One region of the Virgibacillus sp. JSM 102003 genome, then DNA from elsewhere that is predicted to be linked to it. Evidence: riboswitches for the same ligand, from Rfam matches in the RefSeq annotation. Region 1 holds a riboswitch; each other region holds the start of a gene.
The links. Region 1 has a riboswitch for S-adenosylmethionine ahead of ACE1TG_RS15335 (methionine ABC transporter ATP-binding protein). Riboswitches for the same ligand answer to the same signal wherever they lie in the genome.
Positions count from the first base shown of each region.

Region 2: another riboswitch for S-adenosylmethionine. It lies ahead of ACE1TG_RS03050 (methionine biosynthesis PLP-dependent protein); the one in region 1 lies ahead of ACE1TG_RS15335 (methionine ABC transporter ATP-binding protein).
Region 3: another riboswitch for S-adenosylmethionine. It lies ahead of ACE1TG_RS19395 (PLP-dependent aspartate aminotransferase family protein); the one in region 1 lies ahead of ACE1TG_RS15335 (methionine ABC transporter ATP-binding protein).

Region 1 is NZ_JBHFQH010000014.1:102,744-110,938, forward strand. It holds gene ACE1TG_RS15330 (methionine ABC transporter permease) at 1-230, opposite strand, end outside; gene ACE1TG_RS15335 (methionine ABC transporter ATP-binding protein) at 220-1,251, opposite strand; SAM riboswitch class I at 1,352-1,462, opposite strand; gene ACE1TG_RS15340 (thioredoxin family protein) at 1,532-1,855, opposite strand; gene ACE1TG_RS15345 (toprim domain-containing protein) at 1,857-2,210, opposite strand; gene gcvH (glycine cleavage system protein GcvH) at 2,654-3,037, opposite strand; gene ACE1TG_RS15355 (arsenate reductase family protein) at 3,113-3,469, opposite strand; gene ACE1TG_RS15360 (VanZ family protein) at 3,630-4,178, shown strand; gene ACE1TG_RS15365 (hypothetical protein) at 4,351-4,542, opposite strand; gene ACE1TG_RS15370 (acyl-CoA dehydrogenase family protein) at 4,612-6,396, opposite strand; gene ACE1TG_RS15375 (acetyl-CoA C-acetyltransferase) at 6,584-7,759, opposite strand; gene ACE1TG_RS15380 (3-hydroxyacyl-CoA dehydrogenase/enoyl-CoA hydratase family protein) at 7,779-8,195, opposite strand, start outside.
Region 2 is NZ_JBHFQH010000002.1:115,845-124,039, reverse strand. It holds gene ACE1TG_RS03085 (cupin domain-containing protein) at 1-635, opposite strand, end outside; gene ACE1TG_RS03080 (class I SAM-dependent methyltransferase) at 766-1,374, opposite strand; gene ACE1TG_RS03075 (hypothetical protein) at 1,551-2,114, opposite strand; gene ACE1TG_RS03070 (HAD family hydrolase) at 2,155-2,934, opposite strand; gene ACE1TG_RS03065 (YuzC family spore coat inner layer protein) at 3,033-3,389, shown strand; gene ACE1TG_RS03060 (alpha/beta hydrolase) at 3,516-4,067, opposite strand; gene ACE1TG_RS03055 (helix-turn-helix domain-containing protein) at 4,110-4,901, opposite strand; SAM riboswitch class I at 5,110-5,215, shown strand; gene ACE1TG_RS03050 (methionine biosynthesis PLP-dependent protein) at 5,290-6,411, shown strand; gene metC (cystathionine beta-lyase) at 6,408-7,601, shown strand; gene ACE1TG_RS03040 (coiled-coil domain-containing protein) at 7,554-8,195, opposite strand, start outside.
Region 3 is NZ_JBHFQH010000027.1:15,722-23,916, forward strand. It holds gene ACE1TG_RS19380 (YpmS family protein) at 1-418, opposite strand, end outside; gene ACE1TG_RS19385 (SGNH/GDSL hydrolase family protein) at 422-1,309, opposite strand; gene ACE1TG_RS19390 (homoserine dehydrogenase) at 1,741-2,745, opposite strand; gene ACE1TG_RS19395 (PLP-dependent aspartate aminotransferase family protein) at 2,803-4,563, opposite strand; SAM riboswitch class I at 4,661-4,778, opposite strand; gene rarD (EamA family transporter RarD) at 4,928-5,830, opposite strand; gene megL (methionine gamma-lyase) at 6,055-7,239, shown strand; gene ACE1TG_RS19410 (short-chain dehydrogenase) at 7,243-7,797, opposite strand; gene cls (cardiolipin synthase) at 7,895-8,195, shown strand, end outside.

The DNA.
Region 1 (8,195 bases):
ATCAATATAATAAATGGTATCGCTCGGAATACGTTTACGATTGATGCCACAATTAAATTCAGAAATTTATTTTGCCAAATCCCTCCTCTCATTGTCAGGTAAAGCAGTAATCCCAATAGTATACCTAAGATAAACGTTCCAAATAATGAAAGGATGGTCATGTAAAAGGTTTCGTAAGTAGCAACCCATAAATCCTCCATATTCAAATTTGGGAAAAGATTAGTTAGCATCCCGAACCACCTCCACTTCCACTGAGGTCTCATTTGTTATAAAGTTTATTGCATTATCAATTTCACTCAACTCGCCATCCACCTGAACAAATAGTGTTCCATACGCACCACGCTGCGTTTGAGTGATCTTCCCCTGCAAGATGTTAATATCAATTGCAAATCTTTTGGCGACTTGACTAATCAATGCCTGGTTTGTTGTTTCACCAACGAAATGGAGTCGGATAATCTTACCCGTGTCATAGGTGTCAACTAGATGGGCTACACCATCATCTTCATCATTCGTTCCCATCACCTGTTCAACAAATTTCTTCGTAACAGATTTCTTCGGTCGTAAAAATACATCCAGCACATCACCTTGTTCAACAATTTTCCCTTCTTCCATCACTGCAACCTGATTACATATTTTACGAATTACATGCATTTCATGGGTAATCAGAATAACCGTTAAACCGAGCTTTTGATTAATATCCACTAACAAATCCAATATCGCATTCGTTGTTTCCGGATCTAGTGCTGATGTTGCTTCATCACACAGTAATACTTTAGGATTATTCGCAAGTGACCTTGCAATTCCAACACGCTGTTTTTGACCGCCACTTAACTGAGAAGGATAAGCACTTTCTCTTCCTGTAAGGCCGACCAATTCGATTAACTCCCGAACACGTTCATCACGCTCTTTTTTTGACACGCCTGCAATCTCCAATGGAAATGCAATATTATCTTTAACGGTGCGTGACCACAATAGATTAAAATGTTGAAAAATCATGCCTATTTCCTGTCGTGCTACCCGGAGCTGTTTTGAATTTAATGAAGTAACTTCTTGCTGATCAATTACTATTTTCCCACCTGTTGGTTCTTCAAGCCGATTCAATAATCTTACAAATGTGCTTTTTCCAGCACCACTATACCCAATGACACCAAAAATTTCTCCTTCTTTTATATCAAGGGTTAAATCATCCACTGCTGTAATGTTGCTTTTATTTGATTTAAAGACTTTACTTAAACCCTCTATTGAAATCACAAGTATTCCTCCTTAGTCATCCACTATTATGCCCTACTAAATAAGAAAAACGCCTTTCTGTAAGAGAACAGAAAGACGTAATATATGTAGTCTTTACGTTCCCTTATCTGTCAAAGCAGTTGCTTTGCAGGAGTTGGCACCTTTCAAATAAAAAACATTTGAGGTTGCCGCGGTTTCATAGGGCCAGCCCCTCCACCGCTCAAGATAAGAGATATAAATTATTAAATTGAAATTCAATAATCTAGATAATAGCACGCATATTAGCATGTGTCAATAAAATTTATTCATCCGAAAATAAAGCTGGTTCGTAGTCCATTAGGTAGCTATATATATTGGCAATTGATTTAAATGCGTAGATTTTTTCTTTGATCTCGTTACCATCCTTTATTAATAAGCATGGTACACTCTCGATTTCATTATCTTGCATAAAATCCGGGTGCAACGAGGCATTCATGCTATAAAAAATATCCTGTTTATGAACCGATTCAATCTTATCCAGCATTGATTTTGCCAATGCACAAGTCCCACAAAATGGTGTATAAATATATAATAAATAATGCTCTTGTTCTAATTGTTCCTCATTAATCTGTTGCAATACTACCACCCTAAATCAAAAATATGGGATTAACCTCGATTCGTTTGCCTACCAAGGCAGTTGCAAGTATGTTTTCAGGGGTTGTTGCCACTTCACGATACTCGCTGCTCACATAAATGTGCTCAGCATGTGGTAGCTCACGTGTTAACTGTTTGCGCAGTTTTATCCCTGAACTATCCTCATCAACTAAAATATAAACATCCCTATTATCCAAATCATACGTTTCCAACAGCTCATCAAATCGTTCAACACCGAGTGTCCCATTCGTACAAATCACTTCAACATCGTCTGTTATCACCCGTTTGACCTGTTTTTTATCAGTTAGTCCCTCAACAATGATAACTTTTTCTACTTCATTTGTCATTAGTACATGCACTCCTTACATTAAATTCACTGAATGCATTAATCACACATTTTACTACTTTTTTCAATCTACATCCAATAATTGATATTATCATTTGTAATAGATAGTTTATGCTTAAACTGAAGTATTAGGTATGAAAAAGAAATACTGTTCTATGAGTTTAAGCGCGACACAATGTAAAAAGTAATCTGAGTGCTATGACATCGCTCTGGAAATAGACTACGCGCACCTTAGAGCAACTCTTCAGATTCCAATGGAGCACACAGCGCGCGAGTAGTCAGGGAGCCACACTAAATAATACGAAGCTGCTACCCTTGTTCGTGCTGCATTAACTACCTGTAAAGATTCGTTGCTTGGAGTAACAACCAACTCCTAGAAAATAGCCAAATAAAAAAAGACTGACTTCACAAGATTACAGTGTGCAGTCAGCCTTATTCATAGGATTAATCTTCCTCGATTATTTCCTGATATTGCTCAGCAGATAGTAAATTATTCAACTCTGAATCATCGGAAGGCTCCAAAACAACCATCCATGCTTTTTCATATGGTGATTCATTAACAAATTCAGGACTATCCTCTAATTCTTCATTAATTTCTACAACTTTCCCGCTAATTGGGGCGTACAATTCGGAAACCGTTTTAACAGATTCAACGCTGCCGAATGGCTCATCTGCTTCAACCTCTTCGCCCGCTTCAGGGAGTTCAACAAAAACGATATCCCCTAATTCGGATTGCGCAAATTCAGTAATACCAATACGAACTTTATCGCCTTCTTGTTTTATCCATTCGTGTTCTTCTGAATATAATAAATCTTTTGGTAAGCTCATTTGAATCCCTCCGTTAGTTAATTGCAATCTTACTATACTAGGTATATGCACTTTTTTCTAGCATTTTTACTTTTGTTAAAGCCAATTTTCATTGAAGGTTTCTTCCTTAAATCCAACAGTCACTTTTTTTCCATCTGTTGTGATTGGTCGTTTGATTAACATACCATCAGATGCCAGAATCTCAGTCATTTCTTCAAGACTAGCATTCTTTATTCGATCTTTGATATTCAATTCACGATATTTCTTCCCACTAGTATTAAAAAATTTTTTGGCAGGCAAACCACTTTTTAAAATCATGTTTACAAGTTCTTCTTTTGTTGGTGGATCGTTCACAATATGTATGCTAGTATAATCGACTTCATGATCGTCTAACCATTTCTTCGCTTTTTTACAAGTTCCGCAGTTTGGATACCAGTAAAACGTTAAAGTCATTTAACCCCTCCTAATAATTTCATATATTATTTTTATTATAGCAAATATAGTATCGCCTGGTCGATGGAATTGTGAACTTTCAAAGACTTCCTGCAAAAAACTTCATATGGCCTGATCATATGCTATAATACATGCAGGTTAGTTAATAGGGGGAATGATCATGCATTATATAAACGCTTTACCGGTATACTTTATCCTCCTATCCCTGGCCATTTTCATATCTATAAGGTTCATAGTTTTAATGAAAACGGATCGAAAAATTGTTCTATACAAAGAATTCATCTACTGTTTGTGGATTATTTATATGGAAAGTTTACTTTACCTGACAGTGTTTCCTTCCACAGACGCTACTCGAAGTGATTGGGTAGGCATAAACCTGATACCATTTAACACGATTGAAAATTATTTATTTTTATTCTCCCAAGGGGGAATATCTGTTGCTTCTGTTAATCTGATTGGGAATACTGCTGTCTTTATTCCAATGGGAATGTTACTTGTATTAGTAAACAGGAAAATCAGTTTTTTAAAGATGTTTCTAATTGGCTTTGCAGCATCTTTTGCTATTGAAGTAACACAACTTGTTCTCTCTTTGCTAAAGGTACTATCAAGAAGTTTTGATGTTGATGATCTTATTTTAAATACAATTGGAGTTATCATAGGGTTTGCAGTTATGAAAATCGGTTTGTTTTTTATAAGTTTGAAAAAGTAGACTCTTTAATAACTTACCGGGGTCAGTTTTGGGAGCTAATAACATTAGAAATCACGTATTAATAACATACATTTCACTCCTGTTGTTGAAGAATTTATTTTTTAACTGAATGAGGATCCAGCCTTCTGTTTTGGCGGATCCTCATTCCGTTATTTCCTTGAAAACCTTCGTTTTAAGCTTGGGTTCGGATCCTCATTCCGCTATTTGCCATTTCTGCCTCAAATTTGGCTGAATTTCTGCTTTTAGCGGAATGAGGATTCACTTCGACTGTTTGGCGATCCTTTTCCGAGTGGCAATAACGATTCCCTAACTGTATAATCTTTCCAGTTTCAATCACAAACATAGCTTTACAGTTGATACCCATAGCAACTATCTTTTAAAAACTGCCAAATGTAAAACCACCCTCTACTTTAAAGCAGAGGGTGGCAATTTATTAAACTAGATATTTCTCTTCCTCAATTATCTTAGCAGCTATTTCACGTTTTTTCCCAATCACATCTGTTGGCGTGTGACGAGTCAGCTTACGTAATGATGACAGCATCATTCGGAGGGTATCACCTGATTCAACTCCAATTAAAGTTTCTTTTGCATCAGCCTCAATGCGATTAAATGCTTCCTGCACATATACTTGTGTATAAAGAAGCTTTTGTTTATTCTTTTCTTCCCCTGACTTATTGATAGCCTTCTCTGTACGAAGAATTGCTGATTCCATATTGTATACTTCTGCTGTCATATCGGCAAGATTAACAAGGATCTCCTGTTCATTTTCAAGCTTCTTGCCATATTTCTGAGCAGCAAGACCAGCACCAAGCAATACCATTTTCTTTGCATTTTTCAATAGATATTTTTCCTGTTCTAACGTTTCATCGCCAATTTCTTCCGGCATCATCATCATAAGCTCTTCCTGTAGACTCTGTGCTTGTTGAAGTAATGGCAGTTCACCTTTCATTGCTTTTTTTAGCAATGTTCCAGGGACGATTAACCGATTAATCTCATTTGTTCCTTCAAAAATACGGTTAATACGTGAGTCACGGTATGCACGTGCAACTTCATATTCTTCCATAAAGCCATACCCACCGTGTAGTTGAACAGCTTCATCCGTTACATAATCAAGACATTCGGTTGCCGTGTATTTATTGATGGAACACTCGATTTGATATTCTGCAATTGCTTTTGCCACTTCACGGCCATCTTTTAATTCCTCATCCGACAATGCACCCATGCGTTGTTCAAACAATCCTACTGTACGATATACAGCACTTTCGTTAGCATACGTTCTTGTTGCCATTGTTGCTAATTTTTCCTGTGTTAGGCTGAAACTTGAAATTGGTGTATTAAATTGTTTACGTTCATTCACATATTTGGTTGCCACTTCAAGGGCACGTTTTGACCCACCTACACCACCAATTGCCAGCTTATAACGGCCAACGTTAAGGATGTTAAATGCAATAACATGGCCGCGGCCTTTTTCACCTAATAAATTTTCAACTGGTACTTCTGCATCCTCCAGAATCAATGTACGAGTTGACGAGCTCTTAATACCCATTTTCTTCTCTTCCGGGCCGGTTGAAACCCCAGGAAATTCACGTTCAACAATAAATGCTGAGAAATGTTCGCCATCAATTTTTGCATAAACAACGAAAACATCCGCAAATGCTGAATTGGTAATCCACTGCTTTTCACCATTTAAAACATAATGTGTTCCTGCTTCATTTAATTTTGCTGTAGTTTTTGCACCTAATGCATCCGAACCTGAACTTGGCTCAGTTAATGCGTATGCAGCCAATAATTCACCTGTGGCAAGTTTAGGTAAGTATTTTTCTTTTTGTTCATCATTACCAAAGAAAACTATTGGTAAAGAACCGATACCAACATGGGCGCCGTGTGTTACCGAGAATCCACCAGCACGTGAAAACTTCTCCGTAATTAATGATGAACTGATTTTGTCGAGTGCAAGACCACCATATTCTTCTGGAACATCAGAACCAAGCAATCCTAGTTCCCCGGCCTTTTTCAGTAAGTCTACTGAATGTTCAAATTCATGATTTTCCAGATTATCAATTTTCGGTACAACTTCACCTAATACGAAATCTTCTGTTGTCTTTGCAATCATTTTATGTTCTTCAGTAAAATCCTCTGGTGTGATGACATCTTCCCCAGTTAAATCTTCTGTTAAAAATGCTCCACCTTTAAAAATTTTCTCTTTTGTTTCGCTCATTTGAATCGTTCCCTTCCATTATTGGATGGGCGCCATAATGTAGGCGCCCTTATTGCTTACTGCTGTGCTGAAGTTGTGAACTTCAGCACTTGAGTTGTGAACTTCGAGCAAGTTAGTTGTGAACTTCGGCGATTTCCCGGTGAACTTCGGCGAATCTGCAGTGAACTTCGGTATTTTGCACGCAACTTTATAAAAGTTCAAACACTCCAGCAGCACCCATACCGCCACCGATACACATTGTCACGACTCCGTATTGTACGTTGCGGCGTCTCATTTCATGAATAAGGCTTAACGTTAATTTAGTACCTGTCATGCCAAGGGGATGACCAAGTGCAATAGCGCCACCATTTACATTAACAATGTTCGGATCTAGATCAAGTGCCTGGATTACTCGAACAGATTGTGATGCGAAAGCTTCGTTTAACTCGAATAATCCGATATCAGATAGCTCAAGTCCTGCTATTTTCAATGCTTTTGGTACTGCTTCAACTGGTCCAACTCCCATAATCTCCGGTTCTACTCCTGCTACTGCGAACGAACGGAACTTAGCTAGCGGTTTCAGCCCTTCTGAATCTGCTTTATCGCGGTCCATCAAAAGTACGGAACCAGCTCCATCGCTCATTTGCGAGGAGTTACCAGCAGTAACGGAACCTGTCACGTTAAATGCAGGGCGAAGTTTACCCAATACTTCCTTCGTTGTTCCAGGACGGACCCCTTCATCCATTTCAAACATCGTTTTCTTTTCTTCAATTTTGTTCTTTTCGCCAACAATCCGATTTGTGACTTCAACAGGAACAATTTCATCCTTAAACTTTCCTTCCTGAATTGCCTTTCCGGCACGCTCATGACTTTGAACAGCGAATGCATCCTGATCTTCACGAGAAATACCAAAGCGATTTGCTACTTCTTCTGCGGTGTGCCCCATTCCCATGTAATACCCTGGAGCATCCTGGACAAGCTTCGTGTTCGGCTTGATTACGTGACCACCCATTGGAATCAGGCTCATTGACTCTGCGCCACCTGCAATGATGGAATCACTTGCACCAACCATAATACGTTCCGCTGCATATGCAATACTTTGTAAGCCTGACGAACAATAACGGTTAATTGTTATTCCAGGCACATCTTTCTTTAATCCTGCAAGTCCGGCGATGTTACGTGCCATATTCATGCCCTGTTCTGCTTCCGGCATAGCACATCCAATGATCACATCATCAATGTTGCCGTCATAGTTTCCTGCACGCTTTAATGTTTCCTTTATTGTTAATGCTGCTAAATCATCTGGTCTTGAATTTGCTAGTGATCCTTTATTAGCTCTTCCTACAGGGGTTCTTGCACCTGCAACAATTACTGCTTCCTTCACATTTCTTCCCCCTCTTCTATTAATTACGTAGTGGTTTTCCTTTTAATAACATGTGTTGCATTCGCTGTTGCGTTTTTGGTTCAGCAATTAAGCTTAAGAAAGCTTCGCGCTCTAGATCAAGCATGACCTGCTCGTCAATTAGCGTACCTTCTTTAATACGTCCACCTGATAAAACGTAGGCAAGTTTTTCAGCAATTTTCACATCATGATCTGATGCATATCCACCAAACTGAAGTGTCTTCGCGCCTAAGAGCATTGCAGCATATCCAGCTTCGCCTACTACAGGAATCTTTTCGCGCTTCGGTGCTTGGTAACCAGCATTTGCAAGCGCCAATACTTTTTCTTTTGCATCATGTAACAAGTGATCTGGATTTACACTAATAGCATCATTACTATTTAAGAATCCATTTTCTCGAGCTTCAGCGGCTGAAGTTGA
Region 2 (8,195 bases), on a different contig from region 1:
CGTACATCTTCTAACCCTTCCTCCACCAGATATTCTGTATGCTGCACCCATTCATCTGGCGTCTTGCCTGAAATAACTGTATTTCCATTCTCATGCTCTTCTTCAGCTGCCATAGCATCTGCTTTGGTAACATGAACTGTGCCAAATGGATGGTTAGGAGGAGCATATATTGAGTAAAGTTTTAGGGGAACATTACCAGTATTGGTCAGGTTATGCCATGATCCAGCAGGTATTAGTATTGCAGAATCATCATATACATTTCGTTCAAAGGTTAAATTATCTCTGCTGTTACCCATTCTGACAATTCCTTGGCCTTGTTCTACACGTAAAAATTGATCAACGTCAGGATGCATTTCCAAACCGATATCCTCACCGACATTGATACTCATTAACGTAACCTGCAAATGTGTTCCTGTCCATAAAGCAGTACGAAACGTATTGTTTTGTAGTGTTGCTTCATTAATATTAATGACAAAAGGATTCGGGCCATAATCTTGCAACCTGGCACCTTCATCACCTTGATAAGCGTTGAATGATCCAAATCTGTCAGCATGCTCTAACTCATTAGGTAAAGGATGCCTTCCATAATTATACATTGGTACAGTAACATAATAAGGATGTTGATACGGATACATATGTGGATAATAAATTTTTCTCAATCCCTTCACAATTTATAAAATTATCCTATGCATCTGTTAAAATAATGTACTAAGATTCAAGGGTCCTTTTTTAACTATCTTAATTTAATTACATTAAATCAAACTATTACTTAATAGGTTTTGCCCGTATCAAATAAATGATATCAGCCCAATAACGTTCGATCTGATCAACCTGAAGAATGGATCCTTCAATTATTTTATCGATATTTCTATTGCAATGACAACCAGTTATCTTAGTATGTAGTGGGTCGATCATTTTTTGGGTAAAAGAAAGTAATGAATTAGAGCTGAGACCATGTTCCATCAACAATATAACACCATCCTCACGGCACCAACTGTTGAACTTATTTAATGTTGCAATTGGGTCAGGATAACTGCAAAGTGAAAGGGTTGATACGATGCTATCAAAAGAGTTAGGCTCTATTATCAACTCATCAATATCGTCTTGTATAAATTCTGCCTTCATCTGAAAATTCGATGCTGTTCTTTTGGCACTCTTAATCATCTCTGGACTAAAGTCAACTCCTGTTATCTCAACGTTATTCCGATCATAATAAGAAAAGTTCGCTCCAGCTCCAACACCGACCTCTAAGACTTTTCCGTATGCATTTTTTATAAGTTTATTTCTCAGTTCAGCAAACTTTTGATTTGCGCGTTTACTTTCATACATTTTTACCTGTTTATCGTATTTTTTAATTAGCTTCTCTTTTTTCATTTGTTCACTTCCTGAAGAATTGACTTTTCATCCATATATATAAGATAATTTCAATTTTATTCATATTTTGGCGAGGTCCGAATAAATCACTGAAATGCTGACTATACAGAATAAAGCACTTTTCAAAATAACTATTCCACTTATGCTTAATTATCCAGATTGCACTTGAAGCCGTGTCAGTGATACCTGTAAACTATTGGTGCTGCTAAAATCCTCGTATATTGCTTCCTTTTCTTCCATAAGTCACTGCTTTGAATAAAGATAAGTGAAAATGCTTCCCAGAGAAAAACCCATCCACCTACTGTTACGCTTAGTGAAATAATCTCATTTATAACCTTCTCGCTTTCGGAAATTTGCAGATAAAATGATAACGTCGTAAACAAAACAGAAATGATAATATAAAGAAAGACTCTTTTTCTTATGTTGGCAAAATCTCTTTTCGTCGTATACAGGACATAATTAAAATAATTCCGAATACCTTTTTCAATATTTTTTTCCATATCAATATTTCTTTCCTGCTTTTGCATGTTAAATCTCAGTTTTATATTTTTTTGTGATTTGATATCGTTAGAACATTCCTCTAAAAAAGATTTCAAACTCGAATCAAGATCCCTAATGTTATATACAGAGGAATCCCAAGTATTAAAAATATCATCATAATTCTCTAAATTAATTTCAATTATATAGTCACCTGAATGCGGATCAATTGTGTAAAACTGGTCCAAGAACCTATTCGACATAACTGCTTAATCCTCCAGTTTGTACTTCATTATCCCTGATTCACCGTTCCAGCAACGGCAATAGCTCTGTCAAGGTTTCAATCTCATATGTTGGCTTCACTTCATTACATTCTTTGTCATGACGGTTAATCCAGACGGAATCTATGCCAGCTCGCTCGGCACCAAGGATATCTGTACTTAAATTATCCCCAACCATCAATACCTCATCCTTCTGTACAGCAAGAAGCTTAAGCGCATGTTCAAAGATTGCTGGATTTGGTTTCCCTTTTCCAAAAGCCCCAGAGACAACTATCTGCTCAAAATACGTCATGAGTTGTGGCGTGATGTTAAGCTTCGTCTGTTGTAATTCAGGGGACCCATTCGTTAGCAGCAGCAACTGATACTTCCCTTTTAACTGATCAAGTACTGCAAAACTATCCTCATATACAAACGCATTTTTCTTGCGCATCGCAGGAAAAGTTTCTGCCAGCTGATAACCGAAATCTGAATCATCAACTCCTAAATCATGCAGTCCTCTCGTCCAAGCTTCTTTCCGATATTCAGGAACAATTTCTTTCAACTTGCGAAAAGATTCCCCTTCATCCCGAAAATCACCCCATAGTCCTTCAAACGGATTAATGCCAATCATCTTTGTAAAAGCATATGTATCATAGGATGCATACAATTTCCGTGCATTTTCACGCACTTTCGCTTCAAGCTTAACAGGGTCAATATCATATGTTTGCTTTGCCAATTCACAAGTAGCCTTAAATGCCTCTTTTACACTTTTTTTGTCCCAAAGCAAGGTATCATCAAGATCAAATAAGAGTGCTTTAATCATTTCATCAGCGTCCTTTCCGTAAATCCCGTTCATTCCCATAAACAATTTTTTATGCATATAATTAAATGGGTGTATTTTACAAGGAGGGATTATTTTTTATGTATTACGTCAATTATCCAGGTTATTACCCCAATTCCACTTCCTGGCCAGATCGCGAGCAATATCCACCAGTTGACGCCAACCTATTATATCAATCAGCAAATGAAACGAAAAAGCTCATGGATGACGCGAGTATTGTTCTTAATAAACTTGCAGAATCACACGAATTTGATGCAGAACTAATGTATGCAGCACAGGTCGCTGATACTGCAAAGGTTGAGCGATTAATTCACTCTACAGGTATTAAGTCAGAAGTTGATATTCATTACAACCCCGATGGACTACGGCTGATACTTATATCACAGGTTGCAAATACAGATTGTTGTAAACTGCAAATTGCATTACGCTGGCGCTAGATTCGATAAACAACTATGTAGGTTTATAAAACTTATCATAGCGATAAGTCTTAATAGCGCTTATACTTAATCATAACTACCAAAAATAAAAATTATCCCATCTATATTTACCCTTAATTTTACAATCTACAGTCCTTTAATATCATTCACAAGTTCAGGCAATCCACTATGAAATAAATGCCCCTTGTTTTCAATTGCACGTGGAGCTGCTGTTAAAAATTCTTCCGTATATTCCTTAAAATGATCGAATGAAACTACTTCATCGTCGCGACTATGGTAAAAAAACACTTGTGATATTGGAGGAAGCTTTGCAGCAAAATTTTCAGACAGCGCAAATTCTTCACTCTCCCAAAAACCATTTTTACCCCAGTAAGGTGCTGCAACACTATGTAAACTGGATATCTTAAGATGGCAATCTTCTTCAGATAGATATTTTAGTAATACCGATCCACCCAAAGAATGCCCGATCAAAATAACTTCACCTTCTAATGACGCAAACTCTTTGCTAAGCCGCTCCTTCCATCTTGTATATTCCGGGTTTTCCGGATTAGGCATTTCAGGAATTATCAAATTATATTCTGCATTTAGATTATCTTGCAAATACACTATTAAATCAAAGCTTCCTTCGTGCTCCCCTTGTGGTCCAGCACTATGAATGAATAGTATTTGTTTTGTCATTGCACTCCTCCTTATAAAATCCTAGTTAAGATTAAGAGATTGCTAATTCTTTAATACTCGATTCAGAAAATTATTCATTAAGAGAGGGATCGACACTAGGATCGGTGGATCATCAAGTTGTGGTTCACGAAGTGTCACATGTTGATGCGGAACAATTGTGTGTCTCTTAACAATTATCGGTGCCTTTAATCTGGCGCGTAATGTTGAGTACGGGAGCAGTATATCCCTTGCCTGCATTTCCCAGGATACAGATGTAGCCATTAAGTAATACGTGCCAGGTTTGACCCCAGTAAAACAAAAAGTACCCAATGAAGAAAGTAGCGTCCCATATAAAGGAAGCCCTTCTGGAATTGGTTTTGCAAATAAGCCAATTAAAATAACCCCTTCAAAAGGAGCATCCGCATGAACGGTCCCCTCGACCTTTACGTGTGTATTTGAGGTTAATAGTAAGCTGTCAGTCCAATCATTTAGCCTCTTTAACCTGCTTAATCGATAGTCTGCATGAACCGTTGAATTCCGAAATTCAGCAGGTGTTACACCTACCCGTTCCGTAAATCTAGTTGTAAAGGTTCCCAAGCTTTGTTGTCCAACCTCCATTCCTATATCACGAACACTTAAATTCGTACGTAACAGTAAATCTTTTGCCCTTTGCAGACGGAGGGAAGAAACATAATAATGTGGCGGAAGACCTGTTTTTTGCTTAAATATACGGGAAAAATGATACGGGCTATAAGCTACGTATTTAGCCAAATGAGAAAGGGGCAGGGGCTCTTGGATATTTTCACGGATGTACTCAATCACTGCATCAATTTCTACAGCATATTGGTCAGTCATTGTCTCTACACCTCCGTGTTAATTATTCTATTTTCATATAAAAATTCCTTCTCTATTTTCGAAAATATGTATTTAATTACTTCATGATATCTTTCTAAAAGAAAAACAGAAATAGCTGGACAAACCAAATAAATTATAATTTTCTATTGCATTATCCAATCGTTTGTATTAAAGTAAGAAAAATCAAGTAAATAAAAATCACATATATTTCTTATCAAGAGAGACGGAGGGATTGGCCCTGTGATGTCTCAGCAACCCGCCATAACTGGTCCGGTGCTAAATCCAAAAGGTAACACGTTACCTGAAGATGAGAAGATTGTTTGCGCTATTAGGGACCTTCTTCTTATCTGGAGGGTCCCTAATTTTTTTCATGAAAAGGATGATTACTATGTCAGATAAAAGTATCCAAACCAACTTAGCACAACTTGGCAATAATAGTGATAAAACAACAGGTGCAGTTAATCCGCCGATCTATTTATCAACTGCATTCCAGCATGAAGGAATTGGCAAATCCACTGGTTACGACTATACGCGTACGAAAAATCCGACGCGAGCTATCCTGGAAGAAGGGATTGCAAAACTAGAAGCCGGTGATAGCGGCTATGCCTGCAGTTCCGGAATGGCAGCTATTCAGTTAGTTCTTTCCCTCTTCCGTTCCGGTGATGAAATCATTGTTCCTGAGGACATTTATGGTGGTACATACCGTTTACTTCAGCATTACGATGATGTCTATGATATAAAGACAACCTATTCAGAGTTTGAGGATGTTGCCGTGACAGAGAAATTAATTACACCAAAAACGAGAGCATTATTCATTGAAACCCCAACAAACCCGTTAATGCAGGAAATCGATATCACGGCATATGCAGCACTAGCACAGAAACACGACCTGTTACTCATTGTTGACAACACATTCCTAACTCCTTATTTCCAGCAGCCGCTCGAACTAGGCGCTGATATCGTCGTTCATAGTGCTACAAAATTTATTGGCGGACACAATGATGTTCTCGCAGGTCTAGTCGCTGCAAAAGGAGAGGCAATTTGCGAAAAACTTGCAACTATCCATAATGCTTCAGGTGCAGTCCTGTCTCCATTTGATTCATGGCTTATTATTAGAGGCCTCAAAACACTTGCTCTAAGGATGAAGCAGCACGATGAAAATGCACGGAAAATAGTTGATTATTTAGCAAACGAACCAGGAGTTACTGACGTATTGTATCCGGGTAAAGGCGGCATGCTTTCATTCCGCCTCAAGAAAGCAGATTGGGTTGAACCTTTTTTAGAAAACCTTGAATTAATTACTTTTGCAGAAAGCCTTGGCGGGGTTGAAAGTTTCATTACGTATCCTGCGACACAGACCCATGCAGAGATACCGGAAGAAGAACGAACACTCCGTGGAATCGATAACCGGTTATTACGGTTTTCTGTTGGCATTGAACAAGCGGAGGATCTGATTGCCGATTTGAATCAAGTACTCTCATCATTGAAAAAGGAGGAGGCCAAGAAATGAGTAGTAACAAGAATCAATTAGAAACAGAATTAATTCATGCTCCATCAAATTCGGACGTTGAACAGAAAACAGGTGCAGTGAATGTGCCGATTTATCTGTCATCAACCTATCATCAGGAATCCTTTGATGCGTTTGGACCATTTGATTATAGCCGCTCAGGAAATCCGACAAGACAAGCGCTGGAAGAAAAAATAGCGCAATTAGAGGAAGGTGCCCGCGGCTTAGCATTTGCTTCTGGAATGTCTGCCATCTCGTCAGCCTTTATGCTGCTTTCCGCTGGTGACCATGTTCTAGTATCATCGGATGTGTACGGCGGTACTTACCGATTTGTAACCGAAGTACTAACCAAATTTAAAATTGATCACACGTTTGTAGATATGACAAACCTAACTGAGGTTAACGATGCAATTAAACCGAATACAAAAGTAATCTATATCGAAACACCGTCAAACCCATGTTTAAACATTACTGACATTAAGGGTATTGTTAAAATTGCCAAAGCGAATGACTGCCTAACTTTTCTCGACAACACTTTCATGACACCACTTTACCAGAAGCCAATTAACCTTGGTGTTGATATTGTGCTCCATAGTGCAACCAAGTTTTTGTCTGGCCATAGTGATATTATTGCAGGTCTAGCTGTTACAAACACAGAAGAGCTTGGAGATAGATTGGCCTTTATTCAAAATTCCTTCGGCTCCATACTAGGCGCTCAGGATTCCTATTTGTTAATTCAAGGCATCAAAACGTTAGGCTCCCGGCTTAAGCAATCATCTGAATCAGCACTGAAAATAGCTGCCTATTTAACTAATCATCCATTAATTAAGAACGTATTTTATCCAGGATTACCGAATCATCCAGGACATGACCTACACAACAGACAATCTAATGGTTCAGGAGCAGTCCTTTCATTCGAAATAGAAGGTTCAGTTATAGCGAAAACATTTGTCGAACAAATTCGACTGCCAGTATTCGCTGTAAGTCTTGGAGCAGTAGAAACTATTCTGTCGTATCCGGCAACAATGTCTCATGCTGCAATGCCAAAGCAAGAAAGAGAAAAACGAGGGATCACCGATGGATTATTCCGGTATTCAGTCGGACTTGAACATGTCGATGACTTAATCGCAGACCTGGATCATGCATTACAAGCCGCTTCTCAACAAGTAAAGAATCCACATGTAGTCGGATAAAATTTGTGCTGCTCGCTCGAGTTTCCGTGCTGCTCGCTCGAGTTCCAGTGCTGCTCGCTCGAGTTCCAGTACTGCTCGCTCGTGTTTCCGTGCTCCTCGCTCGAGTTTCCGTGCTCCTCGCTCGAGTTTCCGTGCTGCTCGCTCGAGTTCCAGTACTGCTCGCTCGAGTTCCAGTGCTGCTCGCTCGAGTTTCCGTGCTCCTCGCTCGAGTTCCGGTGCTGCTCGCTCGAGTTTCCGTGCTCCTCGCTCGAGTTTCCGTGCTCCTCGCTCGAGTTTCCGTACTCCTCGCTCGAGTTTCCGTACTCCTCGCTCGAGTTCCAGTACTGCTCGCTCGAGTTTCAGTGCTCCTCGCTCGTGTTTCCGTGCTCCTCGCTCGAGTTCCGGTGCTGCTCGCTCGAGTTTCCGTGCTGCTCGCTCGAGTTCCGGTGCTGCTCGCTCGAGTTCCAGTGCTGCTCGCTCGAGTTTCCGTGCTGCTCGCTCGAGTTTCCGTGCTCCTCGCTCGAGTTTCCGTGCTCCTCGCTCGAGTTTCCGTGCTGCTCGCTCGAGTTTCCGTGCTCCTCGCTCGAGTTTCCGTGCTCCTCGCTCGAGTTTCCG
Region 3 (8,195 bases), on a different contig from region 1:
TAGGAAGTTCAAGTAAACCAATTGAGATAGACTTCTGTTCTAAAATAACGTCACCATTTTCCTGAACAAAGGGTTCAAAGTGAACAGATAGTGGCACTGTTGACGAAAATACAGGAAGTTCTCCTATCAAATGGACATCTTCTTCCAACGACACTTTGTAATGATGGTTTGTACCTTTCAGAAGCTTATCGGTATATGCGTTAACTAACTCATTTAAGTTCTTTTTTGTTGTACGGACGACGAACTCAGAACTTTGCTGGGCATTATACTTATCATTGGTAGGTGTTTCTGTGCCGGAAACAGGCCAAAAAATAAGCGCTATGATACATATGAATATCACAACATTTAAACCTAGTAGAATTAAAAAAAATCGTTTCCATCTATTTTTTGGCTTTTTATGTTCCGCCAAATTACTCACCTCCTAGTCTGTTATGTGTTCCAATACACGTTTGGCAATTCGCTGATAGCCCTGATGGTTAGGGTGAAAGTTATCGTCTGCGAATAAATCTTTTTCTGTGTCCTTAAATAAATCAACGGTTGGTATATATGTCACATTGTCATATTGATCTGCAACATTCTTACCTGCGTTGTTCCAATTTTCAACAATCATACCAAGTTCTTCGAGGTCTTTAAAATATTTTTCAAAGGGGTTGTAGAAACCTAATAGATATATATCAGCGTCTGGGTTTAATTCTTTTATTCTTTCAAAAATATTTTTCAAACGTTCCTTATATGCCACCCGTTCCTGGGAAAAATCTTTTATCGTCAAGTCTGAAAAGTTTTCTTTGACGACTTGCATAATATCATTTGCACCTATGGTGATCAATACGATATCAGCTTCTTCAATCGATTGTACTATTTCTGGCTGTTCAAGTCGCTTTAATAGCTGGCTGGATCGATTCCCGCGTTTACCATAGTTCTCAAATGTTACCAATTGATTGTTTTTATTAATGGTATTATCAAGGATTCCAACGTACCCGCCATCTACAACTTTATCACCGACGCCTTGTGTTAATGAATCCCCAATGGCTGTAACATGTGCTTCTTTATTTGTGAAAAAGTCAATTGTACCTTGAAGAACATCGCTTATTATTTCCCCGAACTGCGTGACTGGTTCTTTTGTTTCTTTTTCTGGCTGACTGTTTTCTGTATCTTTTTCTTTATCTGACTTGGTTTCCTGCTGTGTCTCTTCCTGTGAATTATTATCTTTTGATTTATTTATTTTTGGTTCAGGCTGATTTAAAAACATAATAATAGCTAAACCTACAAGCAGTATACCCAAAATAATAAAAATGTATCTTCTTTTCACGAATCTCACACCTATACTGAAAATATTCTACCTATATATATTGAAATGATAATTTGTCTTAGTACATATCACGTTCATTACTATATATGTACCCGTTTTATTTGGCAAGTATCAGTAAATCATATTTCGATTGTATTACAATTTGCCTAATTAAAAATAATTCCCTGTACATCATATGTTTAAACGAAAAAAATTCGCCTTCATTAGAAGACGAATTTATTTTAACTTTCAGCGCCCAGCGATAAGTGGATTTCCTTCACCCCTTTACGATAAGAGATGAGGGATGCTCGACTATAACTACCACGTCCTGTGGGGCAACTAACGTTTACCGTGTTCCCTTTATCTCATATGGGAAATGGGAGATGACTAACACCGCCGCTTTGCGCTGCAACGCCGACCCACCCGAAGTGCTGAGCACAGTCCGTACATTGCTAAACGGGTGCTTGCGCTTTTGGGATAGCCGTTGCAGCTTGTTCTTTTTTAAATAAAATACAAAAATCCTCGATCATGGCACTTGCGGTAGGGAAGGACCCTGCACCTGGACCTGTGAACGTTAAGTCACCAACAATATCGCCTTTAATATGAACAGCGTTGTTTACGCCTTCAACAGCAAATAATGGATGTTCTTTTGAAACAGCTTCTGGTTCAACGCTCGCAGTGAGGTTCCCTGCAGCATCATAGCCTATCTTTGCAATATGCTTTAATCGTTTACCTTCCGTTTGTAATTCTTGAATGAATTCTTCTGTCGTATTACGTATGCCAACACGTTTAACATGCTCTATATCTGGTTGTTTTTCAAAAATAAGATCGCTAAGAATCATTAATTTATAAAATGCATCAAAGCCATCAATGTCATTTCCTGGATCTGCTTCGGCATAACCCCAGTTTTGCGCCTCATCTAATGCAGTAGAGAATGTTATATTCTTTTCCCGCATTGCTGATAGGATAAAATTCGTAGTACCATTTAAAATTGCTTGCACATATTGGATCTGATTTGCTTTTAACAGCTGTTGGATAGTCTGGATAATCGGTATGCCACCAGCTGTTGTTGCATCATATCCAATTTGAACATTATACTGAGAGGCAAGTCTTTTTAGTTCTTCCCCGTGAGTTGCAAACATTTCCTTATTAGAAGTGATGACATGTTTTTTTGATTGGATACATCTTTTTAGCAACGAAAAAGCTGGTTCTAATCCAACAATTGCTTCAAAGACAACATCGATTTCAGGGTTATTTAAAACAGTATTAACATCTGTTGAAACGTTTGTCTTGGCTGCAATTTTCTGATGTTTTTCAGGATGCTCAATAATAATTGTCGAAATGTTGATGGGGGCTCCGACTAGTTTTTCGAGCCGTTGCCGGTGAATGTGCAGTGTTTGATAGACACCACAGCCAACAGTTCCAAGCCCGATTAACGCAACATTTATCGGTTTCATCTCCTAAACCCTCCCTTAATTTAAATTACGAACCGCAGATCCCCCTATTTTTTATACTTAAGCTTCTACAAGCACACTTCCAGAGCCATTCCCTCGAATACGAACCGCTTCCTGGTAAATGTTTTTATCTGTAATAACAGAAATTCCGGCAGCTTTTGCGTGTTTCACTGTTTCATCTGTATTTTTTGGATTTTCAACCCAAAGAATTTTACCGTTCTTATTAATAAATTGCTCAATAGTTTCTGGTGCTAGCGTTTTGTCATAGGACAGAACGGCATCAATCTCAAGTGGCACATTATCTAACTTCTCATATGTTTGTTCATTTAATATTTCCTTTTCCGACGAACTAATCGGTACAATTTGGAATCCTAACTGCTGTAATTGTTTCGTACTTTTATAAAAAGAACTCGTTTGATCTTCCAGCCCGCTAACTGCAACTGCCTTTTGGCGAATACCACCGTCTTTACGGTCAAAAGGTGAAGATAAGAGCCATTTGACTGCATCTTCCTCTGTTGCCTGGAATGTTTTTGCTTCACCGGTAGCATTAGCAATTGCCTGGTCTAAATCAACTAATATATCATTGGTTGATTCAAGTCCAATAGAAAGTCTGACTAACTCTTTTGTAACACCACTTTTAACCAGGTCTTCTTCGCCTAATTGCTGGTGTGTAGTTGATGCTGGGTGGATGATTAACGACTTCGCATCACCGACATTGGCAACATGTGACCAGAGTGTAACACCGTCAATCAACTTCCTGCCTGCATCACGGCCACCCTTTATCCCAAACGTTATGATCGATCCATAGCCATTCTGTAAATATTTATTGGCTAATTCATGTGATGGATGATCTCGTAACCCAGGATAATTAACCCACTCGACTGCTGGGTGTTTCTGTAAATATGCTGCAACTTCTTCGGCGTTTTTGTTATGGCGCTCAACGCGTAAGTGCAATGTTTCCAGACCTTGTAAAAACAGGAATGCATTCTGCGGACTTAGGCAGGCGCCTATATCACGCAGCAGCTGTACGCGCAGTTTGGTTGCGAATGCTGCTGGCCCAATATCGACATAGCGAAGGCCGTTGTAACTCTCGTCAGGTTCAGTAAAGACTGGGAATTTACCATTTCCCCAATTGAACCTGCCACCATCAACGACAACGCCGCCAATAGTTGTACCATGACCGCCGATCCACTTAGTAGCTGAATGTACAACAATATCTGCTCCCCATGTCAGTGGCTTCGTATTGTAAGGAGTCGCAAATGTATTGTCAATGATTAATGGAACTCCGTTGTCATGGGCAATTCCTGCAATTTTTTCAACGTCCAGCACATTTAGACTTGGATTTGTAATAATCTCTCCGAAAATAGCTTTCGTTTTATCGGTAATTGCAGTACGAATACTCTCTGGATCGGTTCCATCAACAAATTTTACGTCGATTCCGTAACGAGGGAGCGTGTTAGCGAACAGATTATACGTTCCACCGTATAGGTTGCTGTCAGCAATAATCTCATCACCACTGCTTGCAAGATTCAAGATGGCCAATGTAATGGCGGACATTCCAGAGGAAGTTGCAACTGCGGCCACACCATCTTCCAGTAATGCGATTCGCTGTTCGAATGCATCAACTGTCGGATTCATGATTCGTGTATAAATATTACCTGGTTCTTGCAGTCCGAAAAGATTTTGTGCATGTTCGGTGTCCCGAAAAACGTAGGAAGTAGTTTGATAGATAGGTACCGCACGTGATCCGGTTGTTGGATCTGGTTCTTGACCTCCGTGAAGTAACTGTGTTTCCTGGTTGTGAAGATGAAAATTTGACATGATAAATTCCTCCTTTAGATTTTACTGTTTTCTGGAGGGAGAGGAGATAATAAAAAGCCCTCTTCCTAAGAAGAGGGCGTAATATGTAACGATCCTCCCCTTATCTTCCAGATCATGCTTGACCTGTAGGATTTAGCACCTTACTAAGCATTCGAAACGCTTTTAAGGTTGCCGGGTTTCACAGGGCCTATTCCCTCCACCACTCTCGATAAGAGATGTAACTTTATTGGCAGTTAAGAAAGTATAAATCCTTTCTTACTGCATAAGTGCAACTAAGGCTTGGCGATAAGCCAAGGTTTCTAAAGTTATTGAACATTATATATGCAGGAATGATTGTACGTCAAGTGAATTCTGAAAATTAATTCTAATTTTTCTCTCTAAGCCGACCTGAGCTGCGATGTGCAGAAGACATGTAAATAAAGAGTGCTATCCAGATTAGTGCGAACGATATAAAGTGCGCCAGAGAAAAAGTTTCCTGATATACAAATACACCTAATATAAGCATGATAGTCGGTGCAATATACTGCAGGAACCCTACCATTGATAAGGGAATTTTTTTCGCCCCGCTTGCAAACAATAACAGCGGAATCGCAGTAACAACACCAGCACCAAACAGTAATAACCCAAAACTTGTAACCATTGAATCAACAGCTAATGAACTGCCAGGAACAGATAGAAGATAAATAAGTGCAATAGGAGTTACAATCATTGTCTCGATGGTTAAACCGAACATTGCACCGACATCTACCGTTTTTTTGAGCAATCCGTAAATTGCAAAACTAAATGCCAGCAACAGTGATACCCACGGAAAGACACCATAACTGATTGTCAGATTAATCACACCGATTGCAGCCAGCAGAAATGATAGCATCTGTCCACGTGTCAGGGTTTCTTTTAGCACAATCATCCCTAATAAAATACTTACAAGCGGATTTATGTAATAACCAAGGCTTGCCTGAATTACATGTTCATTGTTAACCGCCCATATAAAGGTAAGCCAATTGATGCTAATGGCAATTGATGCGAATGTAATCCCGGTCAATTTTTTTCTGTCGTTTAAAATAATTTTGCATTCTTTCAGGAAGAGGTTCCATTTTTGCACAACTATAACCACTATAATCATAAAAATAAATGACCATAATATACGATGTGCTAATATTTCATCAGGTGGAACCCGGTCTATCAGTTTCCAATAAGCAGGAAGAAAACCCCATAATAAATAGGCGCCTGCTGCATATATAATTCCAATCTTATTGTCCTGATTCATTTTAAAACCTCATTTCTGCGATGTGTCCAGATTCCGAGTAACACTACTGAATCAAGCGACATGCATACTACTAAACTAAGTAAACCAATTCTAGATTTTCTTTCTGAAAAAAGCAATAACTCTGCTTTTAACATTTTCTTAGTAAACGCTTTCAAAAAGCTGGCAAATACAATATGATAGTAGTATATGAGATTACAAGATTATTTATTTGGGGGGACTTACTAATGGCAAAAAAACATAAACACTTTGAAACATCGGTTATTCATGAAGGGTACGACTCCAAGGACATGCTGGGCAGCCTTGCAACACCTTTGTTTCAGACATCAACTTACACATTCGAGACAGCAGAGCAAGGAGAACGACGCTTTGCGGGTGAGGAAGAGGGTTATATTTACTCAAGATTGGGCAATCCGACTGTAAGTGTATTAGAAGAAAGAATTGCAGCTTTGGAGAACGGCGAACGGGGGCTTGCTTTTGGATCAGGAATGGCAGCTGTATCTGCTGTTTTGATTGCATTGACAAAGGCAAATGACCATGTGTTGTGTTCATCAGGACTGTATGGCTGTACATTTGGGTTACTTGCAATGATGGAAAAGAAATATAATATTTCACATGATTTTTCAGCAATGGAAACAAAAGAGGAAATTCGTTCATTAATAAAGCCGGAAACGACATGTATTTATGTCGAAACGCCAATCAATCCGACAATGAAGTTAATTGATCTTGAAATGGTTGCTGAAGTGGCACATGAAAAAGGGATTCCGGTAGTTGTCGATAATACATTTTCATCACCATATTTACAACGACCACTTGAGTTAGGGTGTGATGTTGTACTCCATAGTGCAACAAAATATATTGGTGGCCATGGAGATGTAGTAGCAGGGCTTGCCGTTGGAAAAAAAGACTTTTTGGATGAAGTTGCAATGACAACCTTAAAAGATATCGGTGGGATAATGTCACCACTGGATGCGTGGTTGTTACTAAGAGGGCTTAAGACACTGCCAATCAGGATTGACCGCCATTGTGATAATGCCGAAAAGATATTTGAAAAATTGCGTAATCATCCTAAGGTTGCACGTGTTTTATATCCGAATGATGAAAGTCATCCGGATTATCCGATTCGTCAAAAGCAAATGAAGCGGGGCGGAGGTTTAATTTCATTTGAAATAGATGGGACAAAACAGGTCGCACAACGAATGCTGAATAACCTGAAGTTCCTAAAAATTGCTGTCAGTCTTGGTGATGCGGAGACATTAATTCAGCATCCGTCGACCATGACACATGCCGTTGTACCAGAAGAGTCCCGTCTTGAAATGGGGATAACAGACCAGCTTATTCGGTTATCCGCAGGTCTTGAAGCCTGGGAGGATATATGGACAGATCTGGAACAAGCGCTGAATAGTCTTTAGTTATTATGGGCGCATGTCCCATGGTTCCAGTGTCCCGACAATGGTCTCATTATTATCGGTAGTGATAGCATGAATGACACCGTCTGAAATTTCATTATGCGTAAGCCAGCGGGAAAGGTTATTTTCTAAAATAAATCCTAAATAGACGCGTCTGTACAAGCAATTTTCTGGTACAGGCGTGTTTTCTTTTTCAAAAAAACGGGCACTGCCCTGTATATGAATTAATCGCCAATCAGTACTTAAATCCTGTTTGCTTATCATATCCTTAATTAAAGGAAGGGCTTGTGGAGCTGTCGAATGAATCCAGCTGACCACAATGTCAGGTATACCATTTGACTCAAACAAATTGGATAGTTCGTTTGATAAATTAGTACTGTTTTGATAATCAACAGAAATTCCATGAAGGTTTTCTGGCTGTGTAGCCTCTTGTTCAAGTTTTTTAAGTTTAGTTTGGTCCCGTCCGATAACATATACATGATATTCTTGTTCAATGAGCCAATGACATACATCCTTCAGCATGCCAGTACCTCCAACAACTAATGCGTATCGATTTTTCATTTTCCTCCCCCTTTATATATATACTAGGCTAACGCATTAACGAAATTTATGCTATATTAAAGGGTAACGTAACTGCTTGGTAAGGAGAGATACACACGTGAGTTTTCTATCTGTTTTCTTTGGTTTTATACTTTTCTTTAATATTGCACTGGCATTAGCGATTATCTTTCTGGAACGAAAAGATCCAAGCTCGACATGGGCATGGTTAATGGTACTGCTTTTCATCCCAATTGCTGGGTTTATTTTGTATTTAGTTTTCGGTAAGAGATTAAGCTCCCAGCGAATTTTCACATGGGATACAAAGAGTAAATTGGGTGTAAAAAAGGCTGTACAGCAGCAGTTGCGTGCTATTGAAGGAAATAATTTTGACTTCAAGCATAAAGAATTAGTCGAGTATA